One region of the Streptomyces sp. XY431 genome, then DNA from elsewhere that is predicted to be linked to it. Evidence: riboswitches for the same ligand, from Rfam matches in the RefSeq annotation. Region 1 holds a riboswitch; each other region holds the start of a gene.
What was found. Region 1 has a riboswitch for cobalamin ahead of ADK60_RS23610 (FecCD family ABC transporter permease). Riboswitches for the same ligand answer to the same signal wherever they lie in the genome.

Region 1 (3,246 bases):
ATGTCCAGGTGATTGGTGGGTTCGTCGAGCACCAGCACCCGGGGCTCCTGGACCAGCGCGCGGGCGATCAGCACCCGCTGCTTCTCGCCCCCGGAGAGGCTCAGGAAGCCCCGGCCGGCCAGGTGCCCGGCGCCGACCCGGCCCAGCGCGGCGGCGCAGTGCTCCTCGTCGGCCGCGGACGGGCCGGCCAGGGCGCCGCGCCGGTGCGGCAGCCGGCCCATGCCGACCACCTCGGCGACGGTGAAGTCGAACTCGGCGGAGTGCTCCTGCGGCAGCGCCGCCACCCGCCGGGCGGCCTCGCGCGGGGCGAGCCGGTGGACCTCCTCGCCGCCCAGCAGGACGGCCCCGGCGGCGGGCCGCAGCGCCCGGTAGACGCAGCGCAGCAGGGTGGACTTCCCGCTGCCGTTCGGGCCGACCAGGCCGACCACCTGGCCGGCGGCGGCGGTCAGGGTGACCTCGTGGACCAGCCGGACGCCGGCCAGGTCGACCGAGACCCGGTCGACGGCGAGGTCCAGGGCCCCGGTGCCGGCGGCGCTCACCGGCCGCCCCCGAAGGCGTAGCCGCGACGGCGCATCAGCAGCAGGAAGCAGGGCACCCCGACGGCCGCGGTGACCACGCCGACGGGCAGTTCGGCGGGGGCCAGCAGGGTGCGCGAGACGATGTCCACCCAGACCAGCAGCAGGGCCCCGGCGAGCGGCGCGACCAGCAGCAGCCGGCGGTGGCCGGCGCCGACCAGCATCCGGGCCAGGTGCGGGACCATCAGTCCGACGAAGCCGATTGCCCCGCTGACCGCGACCACGGTGCCGGTGACGGCCGCGGTCACCACGAACAGCGCGCGCCGCAGCCGGTCCGGGTCCACACCGAGCGAGGCGGCCGTCTCGTCGCCCATCGCCAGCGCGTCCAGCCGTCCGGCGGCGCGGGCCAGGTACGCCAGCCCGGCCAGTACGGTGACGGCGGCGATCGGCACCGAGCCCCAGGTGGCCCCGCCGAGGCTGCCGAGCAGCCACATCATGGCCGAGCGGGCGGCCTCGCCGCGGGCGGCGGCGAAGACCATCAGCGCGGTCACGGCGGAGAAGCCGTAGGACATCGCGGTGCCGGTGAGCACCAGCCGCAGCGGGGTGAGCCCGTGGGCGGTACGGGCCGTCAGATAGACCAGCACCATGGCCAGCAGGGCCGAGACGAAGGCGGAGGCGGAGAGCGCCCAGACGCCGAGCGAGGCGAAGGCGCCGAACATCAGCACGGCGTTGGCGCCGACCGAGGCCCCGGAGGAGATGCCGAGCACGAAGGGGTCGGCGAGCGCGTTGCGGACCATCGCCTGGACCGCGACCCCGGTGGCGGCGAGTCCGGCGCCGACCACGGCCGCCAGGACGGCGCGCGGCAGCCGGATCTCCCAGACGATGGCGTACGCGGCGGCCTCGTCGGCCTCCAGCCGACCGCCCGTCAGGCCGGCGCCCAGGAGCCGCAGGACCTGGCCCCAGCCGAGGCCGGCGGAGCCGACCGCGACGGCGCAGACCAGCGAGCCGAGCAGGGCCGCGGCGAGTGCGGCGGCCAGCGGGAGGGCGGGTGTCCGGCGGGGGCCCGGTGGGGCCGCGGCGGTGGCCGGTGCGGCCGCGGTGGTGCTGCTCACTGGTGGCACGCCTTGCCTCGGGCCGGGTGCGGCGAGGGGCGGCGCGTCCGGGCGCGGGTGTGCCGGGGCGCCATCCCCTCGCAGTCCGCGGCGAGTTGTCGGGAGGTCGGCGTCCCCGGGCGATCGGGCTCACGGCCGCGGGGGCCGCTTACCGTTGCGGGTCAGCGCCGGATTCGCACCGGCTTCCCCCGCGGGACGCCCTGGCAGCATAACAAGCACTCACCAGCTATGACCCTTACCGTTCGAACGGTCGTGCCCGTCCGGCCCCGAACGCGCGACCGCCCCCGTCCGGATCCGGACGGGGGCGGCCGAAAGGCGACCGGGCGGGGATCAGCCCTGCTTGGTCTCCCAGAAGATCTTGTCCACCTCGGCGATGAGGTCGAGCAGCGCCTGGCCGGTGGCCGGGTCGGTGGACGCCTTGGCGGCCGAGGCGGCCTTCAGGGTGTCGTTGATGAGCTGGTGCAGCTGCGGGTACTTCTCGAAGTGCGGGGCCTTGAAGTAGTCGCTCCACAGCACCGAGATGTGGTGCTTGACCGCCTCGGCGCGCTGCTCCTTGATGATGACCGCGCGGGCGCGGAAGTGCGCGTCCTCGTTGGCCTGGTACTTCTCCTGGGTGGCCTTCACCGACTCGGCCTCGATCCGGGCCTGGGCCGGGTCGTAGACACCGCAGGGCAGGTCGCAGTGGGCGTGGGCGGTGGCGCGAGGTGCAAACAGACGAGAGAACATGGGAGTCCTTCCTTAGATCGTCTTCCCGCGCCCGAGATTACCTGCCGGACCGTCCGGTTTCCCGGCCGGGCGGCCCGCCCAGGGCAAAAGACGGAGCCGGAACCGGATGAATCCGGACATCGGCGGCCGACGGCCGGTGCGGCAGACTGGTGCGCGACAGCGCGACAGCGCGACAGCAGGACAGCAGGACGCGGCGGGAGCCGGACGGGACACGGCGGACGCGAGCCGGGAGGAGGAGCCGTGGCACGGAGCGCGGAACCGGAGGACGGTCCGCCGGGCGGCGGCGCGCCGTTCGGGCTGATCGACGTGGCGGGGGACTCGATGGTGCCGACGCTGCGCGACGGGGACCAGCTGCTGGTCCGCTACGGCGCGCGGATCCGGCCCGGCGCGGTGGTGGTGTTCCGGCACCCGTTCCAGCAGAACCTGCTGGTGGTCAAGCGGGCCGACGGCCGTCGCCCCAAAGGCTGGTGGCTGCTCTCCGACAACCGGCCGGTGGACAGTGACAGCCGCAGCTACGGAGCGGTGCCGGACGAGCTGGTGCTCGGCCGGGTGCTGCTGCGGCTGCGCCCGCGCCCGGCCTGGCTGGCGCCCGGACGGCGGCTGGAGCGGCTGCTGCTGGCCGCCCCGCTGGCGCGGGTGCCCGGGCTCGCCCGCCGCCTCGGCGTCTGGATCCGGCCGGAGGAACTCCCGGTCCGCTAGTGCCCGGCCGCCGCGGCCTCCTGGGCCTCCAGGCGCTTGCGGGCCCGGTAGGCGGCGACATTGGCGCGGGTGGCGCAGCGGTCCGAACAGTACCGGCGGGACCGGTTGGTCGAGGTGTCCAGATAGGCGTTGCGGCAGGGCGCGGCCTGGCAGATGCCGAGCCGGTCGGCGCCCAGCTCGGTCAGGTGGACGGC
Region 2 (3,246 bases), on a different contig from region 1:
GAGGCCGGTCTGCTCGACGAGTTCTTCGCGATCGCCCGCGGCGAGGGCCAGGACATGCGCCTGCTGGAGCCGGACGGCACCCTGCTGCTCCAGGAGGACACGCCCGACGACGCCCCGCTCGCGCGGCCCGAGGTCGACCGCGCCGACCTGCGCGACCTGCTGCTGGACTCCCTCCCCGAGGGAGTGGTGCGCTGGGGGCACGCCTTCGAGTCCGCCGAGAGCGGCCTGCTGCGCTTCGCCGACGGCAGCAGCGCGACGTACGAGCTGCTGGTCGGCGCGGACGGCGCGAACTCCCGGGTCCGTGCGCTGCTCACCGACGCCCGCCCGGCGCACACCGGCCACAACGTGGTCGAGGTCGGCATCCCCGACATCGACCGCACCCACCCCGAGCTCGCGGCGATGGTCGGACGCGGCACCTACTGGGTGCTCGGCGACGGACTGTCCCTGGCCGCGCAGCGCAACGGTGACGGCCGGGTCCGCATCGGCCTCGGCTTCTACGACACCGCCGAGGACTGGTTCGCCACCAGTGGGATCCCGTTCGACGACCCGGCCGCCGCCCGGGCGCGGCTGATCGACCTGCTCCCCGGCTGGGACCCGCGCTTCACCGCGCTGATCGCGGCCTGCGACGACACCATCGTGCCGCGGTCGATCACCACGCTCCCGGTCGGCCTGACCTGGCCGTCGACGCCGGATGTCACGCTGGTCGGCGACGCCGCGCACCTGATGCCGCCGATCGGACAGGGCGCCAACATGGCGCTGCTCGACGGCGCCCTGCTCGGCCTCGCGCTCGCCGCGCACCCGGACGACCTTCCGGCCGCCGTACAGGAGTACGAACGCGAGATGTTCGAACGCACCGCCGCTGCCGCCCGGATGTCCACGGACATGCAGGCGATGCTGCGGGCGCCGGACGCCGCCCGGAAGATGCTCGCGTTCTTCCAGCCCGACTGACGGCGGCCGCCCGAGTGACGGCGGCCGAGTGCGGCCGGGCGTGCCCGGCCAGCGCGGCGTCGAGGTGCCCGCCGGTCCCGACCCGTGGACACCACGGTGGAATCCACTGCCCCGACCGGTGGTTTGCCTCTAGGCTGGCCCCGTAGCTGGTTCGCCCTGCCCGCCAGGCACGGCGTCGTAAGAGGGAACCCGGTGACGCCTTTCGACTGGCCAGTCCGGGACTGCCCCGCAGCGGTGAGCGGGAACGACCGCCGTCATACGCACTGGGTCCGAGTCGGGCCCGGGAAGCGACGGCCAGTAGGTGTCCGCCCTCGACGAGGGCGAGCGTGCCCGCGAGTCCGAAGACCTGCCCGCTGCCCGTCCGCGGAGGATCCGCGGACGGCTGTCCGATGACCTCGAGGGCGGGTCGGCGACCACAGCAGGCGGTTGAGGCACGCCCGTTCACGGCGGCCACCCGTCCGGCTCGTCGTCCCTTCGCGCCCTCGTCCCGTCAGCGGGCACCTTGAGGAGCAAGACTCGCGAAGGAGAGTCCCTTGACAGCGAAGTCCGCAGCCGCGGCCACCCGGGCGACCGTGCACGGCTACCCCCGCCAGGGCCGGAACCGGGAGCTCAAGAAGGCGATCGAGGGCTACTGGAAGGGCACCGTCACCGCCGACGCCCTCCGCGCCGCCGCCACCGAGCTGCGCCGGGAGAACTGGCGGCAGCTCGCCGAGGCCGGTGTGCGCGAAGTCCCCACCGGTGACTTCTCGTTGTACGACCACGTGCTGGACACCACCGTCGCCGTCGGCGCGATCCCGGCCCGCCACCGGGCCGCCGTCGACGCCGACCCGCTCGATGGGTACTTCGCCATGGCGCGGGGCACCCAGGACGTCGCGCCGCTGGAGATGACCAAGTGGTTCGACACCAACTACCACTACCTGGTCCCCGAGTTGGGGCCCGACACGGTCTTCGTCGCGAACCCCGCCAAGGCGGTCGGCGAACTCGCCGAGGCGCTCGCGCTCGGCCACGGGGCCCGGCCGGTGCTGGTCGGCCCGGTCACCTACCTGCTGCTCGCCAAGCCCGCCCCCGGAGTGGCGGCGGACTTCGAGCCGGTCACCCTGCTCGACCGGCTGCTGCCGGTCTACGCGGAACTGCTCGCCGCGCTGAAGGCGGCCGGCGCGCAGTGGGTGCAGCTGGACGAGCCCGCCCTCGTCCAGGACCGCACCCCGGCCGAACTGAACACCGCCGCCCGCGCCTACCGCGAGCTCGGCGCGCTCACCGACCGGCCGAAGCTGCTGGTCGCCAGCTACTTCGACCGCCTCGGCGAGGCCCTTCCGGTGCTCGCCAAGGCGCCGGTCGAGGGCCTGGCACTGGACTTCACCGGCCCCGCCGCCGCCAATCTGGACGACCTCGCCGCCGTGGGCGGTCTGCCGGGCAAGCGGCTGGTCGCGGGCGTCGTCGACGGGCGCAACATCTGGATCAACGACCTGGAGAAGTCGCTCGCCACCCTGGCGACCCTGCTCGGCCTCGCCGACCGCGTCGACGTCGCGCCGTCCTGCTCCCTGCTGCACGTGCCGATCGACGCCGCCCTGGAGCGCGACGTCGATCCGCAGATCTCCCGCTGGCTCGCCTTCGCCCGGCAGAAGGCCGCCGAGGTCGCCCTGCTCGCCCGCGGACTGCACGAGGGCACCGGCGCGATCACCGCCGACCTCGCCGCCAACCGCGCCGACCTGGCCTCCCGGGCCGGCTCGCCGATCACCCGCGACCCGGCCGTGCGCGCCCGCACCGCGGCCGTCACCGCGGACGACGCCCGCCGCCCGCAGGCCTACCCGCAGCGCGCCGAGGCCCAGCGCACCCGGCTCGGCCTGCCGCTGCTGCCGACCACCACCATCGGCTCCTTCCCGCAGACCACCGAACTGCGCGTCGCCCGCGCCGATCTGACGGCCGGTCGGATCGACGCCGCCGCGTACCGGGAGCGGATGGAGGCCGAGGTCCGGGAGGTGATCGCCTACCAGGAGAAGGCCGGCCTGGACGTCCTGGTGCACGGCGAGCCCGAACGCAACGACATGGTCCAGTACTTCGCCGAGCAGCTCACCGGCTACCTCGCCACCCGGCACGGCTGGGTGCAGTCCTACGGCACCCGCTACGTGCGTCCGCCGGTGCTCGCCGGGGACATCTCCCGCCCGCACCCGATGACCGTCGACTGGTTCCGGTTCGCCCAGGACCTCACCGACCGCCCGGTGAAGGGCATGCTCACCGGCCCGGTCACCATGCTCGCCTGGTCCTTCGTCCGCGACGACCAGCCGCTCGGCGACACCG
Region 3 (3,246 bases), on a different contig from region 1:
GCCGTCGCGGGTGTAGATGGCCACGCCGTTGCCGAACTCGTGCTCGCTGGGCAGGCGCAGGGCCTCCTCGTAGTCGGCGGCGCGGACCACGCTCAGCACCGGGCCGAAGATCTCCTCGCGGTGGATCCGCATCCCCGGCGTCACCCGGTCGAACAGCGAGGGGCCGAGGAAGAAACCCTCCTCGTGGCCCTCCAGCCGGAAGTCGCGCCCGTCGACGACGAGTTCGGCGCCCTCCTCGACCCCGAGATCCAGGTAGCCGCGGACCCGCTCCAGCGCGTCCCGGCCGACCAGCGGACCGAAGTCCGCCGCCGGGTCGTCCGAGCGGCCGACCTTGAGCGCGCCGATCCGCTCGACCAGCTTGGCCACCAGGGCGTCGGCGGTCTCCTCGCCGACCGGGACGGCCACCGAGATCGCCATGCAGCGCTCGCCCGCCGAGCCGTAGCCGGCGCCGACCAGCGCGTCCGCCGCCTGGTCGAGGTCGGCGTCGGGCATCACGATCATGTGGTTCTTGGCACCGCCGAAGCACTGGGCGCGCTTGCCGTGGGCGGCCGCGGTCGCGTAGACGTACTGGGCGATCGGGGTGGAGCCGACGAAGCCGACCGCCTGCACCCGGGGGTCCTCCAGCAGGGTGTCGACGGCCTCCTTGCCGCCGTTGACCACGTTCAGCACGCCGGGCGGCAGTCCGGCCTCCAGGAACAGTTCGGCGAGCCGCAGCGGCACCGAGGGGTCGCGTTCGGAGGGCTTGAGGACGAAGGCGTTGCCGCAGGCCAGCGCGGGCGCGGCCTTCCAGAGCGGGATCATCGCCGGGAAGTTGAACGGGGTGATGCCGGCGACCACGCCGAGCGGCTGGCGCATCGAGTACACGTCGATGCCGGTGCCGGCGTTGTCGGTGAACTCGCCCTTGAGCAGGTGCGGGATCCCGGCCGCGAACTCGACCACCTCCAGGCCGCGCTGCAGGTCGCCGTGGGCGTCGGCGACGGTCTTGCCGTGCTCGGCGGAGAGCAGCCGGGCGAGCGAGTCCCGCTCCTGCTCGACGAGTTGGAGGAAGCGCAGCAGCACCCGGGCCCGGCGCTGCGGGTTCCAGGCCGCCCACGCGGGCTGGGCCTGCGCCGCGTCGGCGATCACGGCCTCGACCTCGGCGCGGCTCGCCAGCGGCACCCGGGCCTGGACGCGCCCGGTGTTGGGGTCGTGGACGTCGCCGAAGCGGCCGGAGGTCCCGGCGGTGCGCTTGCCGCCGACGAAGTGGGTCAGCTCGGGAACAGTGAGCTCGGGGACGATCGGGTCAGGGGTGGTCGGGTCGGTGACCATTGGTTCCTTCTCTCGTCAGGATGGGAGAGGAGGAGTGGAGGCCGCGCCGGTGCGCGGGCGCACGGTGGTGCGCCCGGCGGCAGGACGGCGGCGGCTGACGAACCGTCAGCGCTGGTGCGCCCCGGGGCTCGTCGGCACGGCACAGCCGGGGGCGGTGGAACGGGAGCAGCCCGGAATCATGCGTGTCGTCTCCATCCTCGTGGAAAACACGGACCGTCCGCGGCCGGTATCCTGACTCCCGGATCGACGCGCGCCCCCGGGCCTTCCCGGCTGGCTGCCAGTGGCCGAACTCCTGCGGGGACGAACTCCCCGGTCACAGTGGCGGGACCGTGCCGGACTCACACCGGCTTCCCTGACACCGCGGACCTGTTCCGACCATATAGTTGGACGTCCTAGTAAGTCCAGGGCCCCTCACCGTTCGGGCGCGTCGGAGCACGCACCGCCGGGAACGCGCCGGGCCCCGGGGAGCACCCCGGGGCCCGGAGGGCAGTTGACGCGGCGTCAGTCGGCGGCGTGGACCAGCTCGCCCCCGACGTAGGTGCGCAGCACCCGGGCCGACGCGATCTCCTCGGGCGGGCCGGTGAGGATGTCGCGGTCCAGGACGACCAGGTCGGCCAGCAGGCCGGGCGCGAGCACCCCGGCGTCGTCGTGCCCGTTCACATGGGCGGTGCCCGCCGTGTAGGCGGCGATCGCGGAGGCCAGGTCGAGCCGCTGCTCGGGCAGGAACACCCGGTCGTCCTCGGCCTCCGGCTCCCGCCGGTTGACCGCGACGTGCAGACCGGCCAGCGGGTCCGGGCTGCTCACCGGCCAGTCGCTGCCCGCCGCCAGGGTGGCCCCGGCCCGCAGCAGCGCGCCGAACGGGTACTGCCAGGAGGCGCGCTCCGGGCCGAGGAAGGGGATGGTCAGCTCGTCCATCTGCGGCTCGTGCGCCGCCCACAGCGGCTGGATGTTGGCGATGGCGCCGAGCCGGGCGAACCGGGGCAGGTCGTCCGGGTGGACCACCTGGAGGTGGGCGAGGTGGTGCCGGGTGTCGCGCCGGCCGTTGGCGGCGCGGGCGGCCTCGACCGCGTCCAGTGCCTCGCGCACCGCCCGGTCGCCGAGCGCGTGGAAGTGCACCTGGAAGTCCAGCGCGTCGAGTTCGGTGACGTACTCGCGCAGGGCGAGCGGATCGACGAAGCTGAGGCCGGAGTTGGCGGTGGCGCAGCCGCAGCCGTCCAGGTAGGGGCTGGTCATCGCGGCGGTGAAGTTCTCCGCGATGCCGTCCTGCATGATCTTCACCGAGCCGGCCCGGAACCTGCCCTGGGCCGAGTCGGCGCGGCGCTCGACGAGTTCGGCGATCTGCTCGGCGCCCCGCTCGCGCTCCCACCAGAGCGCGCCGTTCACCCGGGCGGTCAGCGCGCCGGAGCGCGCGGCGGTCAGGTAGGCGTCGGACGGGTCCGGCTGGCCGTTGAACTCGCCGAGCAGCGCGTCCTGCCAGCCGGTGATGCCGAGCGAGTGCAGCAGCCGCTGCGCCCGCAGCAGCCCCTCCAGCCGGTCGGCGGCGGTGATCGGCGGCACCAGCCGGGCCACCAGGCCGGTGGCGCCCTCCTGGAGCACGCCGCTCGGGGTGCCGTCGGCCTCGCGCTCGATCCGGCCGTCCGCCGGGTCGGGAGTGTCGCGGTCGACGCCGGCGAGCTCCAGCGCCCGGGTGTTGGCCCAGGCGCCGTGGTGGTCGCGGTTGGTGAGGTAGACCGGACGGTCCGGGACGACGGAGTCGAGCAGTTGCCGGGTCGGCAGGCCGCCCTCGAAGCTCTCCATCGACCAGCCGCTGCCGGTGATCCACTCCTGGTCGGGGTTGGCGTCGGCGTAGGCGCGGATCCGCTCCAGGTAGTCGGCCACGCCGACGGTGCCGGTGAGGTCGCAGACGGCCAGCTCGGTGCCGCCGAAGACGGCGTGGAT

Region 2: linked by a shared signal. The riboswitch ahead of metE (5-methyltetrahydropteroyltriglutamate--homocysteine S-methyltransferase) and the one ahead of ADK60_RS23610 (FecCD family ABC transporter permease) in region 1 are both predicted to bind cobalamin.
Region 3: linked by a shared signal. The riboswitch ahead of ADK60_RS17825 (CoA-acylating methylmalonate-semialdehyde dehydrogenase) and the one ahead of ADK60_RS23610 (FecCD family ABC transporter permease) in region 1 are both predicted to bind cobalamin.

The regions. Positions count from the first base shown of each region.
Region 1 is NZ_LGDO01000280.1:16,484-19,729, reverse strand. Features, by position in the region: gene ADK60_RS23615 (ABC transporter ATP-binding protein) at 1-539, opposite strand, end outside; gene ADK60_RS23610 (FecCD family ABC transporter permease) at 536-1,627, opposite strand; cobalamin riboswitch at 1,725-1,859, opposite strand; gene sodN (superoxide dismutase, Ni) at 1,958-2,353, opposite strand; gene sodX (nickel-type superoxide dismutase maturation protease) at 2,675-3,052, shown strand; gene ADK60_RS23595 (CGNR zinc finger domain-containing protein) at 3,049-3,246, opposite strand, start outside.
Region 2 is NZ_LGDO01000151.1:29,412-32,657, reverse strand. Features, by position in the region: gene ADK60_RS17770 (FAD-dependent oxidoreductase) at 1-948, shown strand, start outside; cobalamin riboswitch at 1,079-1,316, shown strand; gene metE (5-methyltetrahydropteroyltriglutamate--homocysteine S-methyltransferase) at 1,482-3,246, shown strand, end outside.
Region 3 is NZ_LGDO01000151.1:44,995-48,240, forward strand. Features, by position in the region: gene ADK60_RS17825 (CoA-acylating methylmalonate-semialdehyde dehydrogenase) at 1-1,308, opposite strand, end outside; cobalamin riboswitch at 1,513-1,703, opposite strand; gene ADK60_RS17830 (amidohydrolase) at 1,810-3,246, opposite strand, start outside.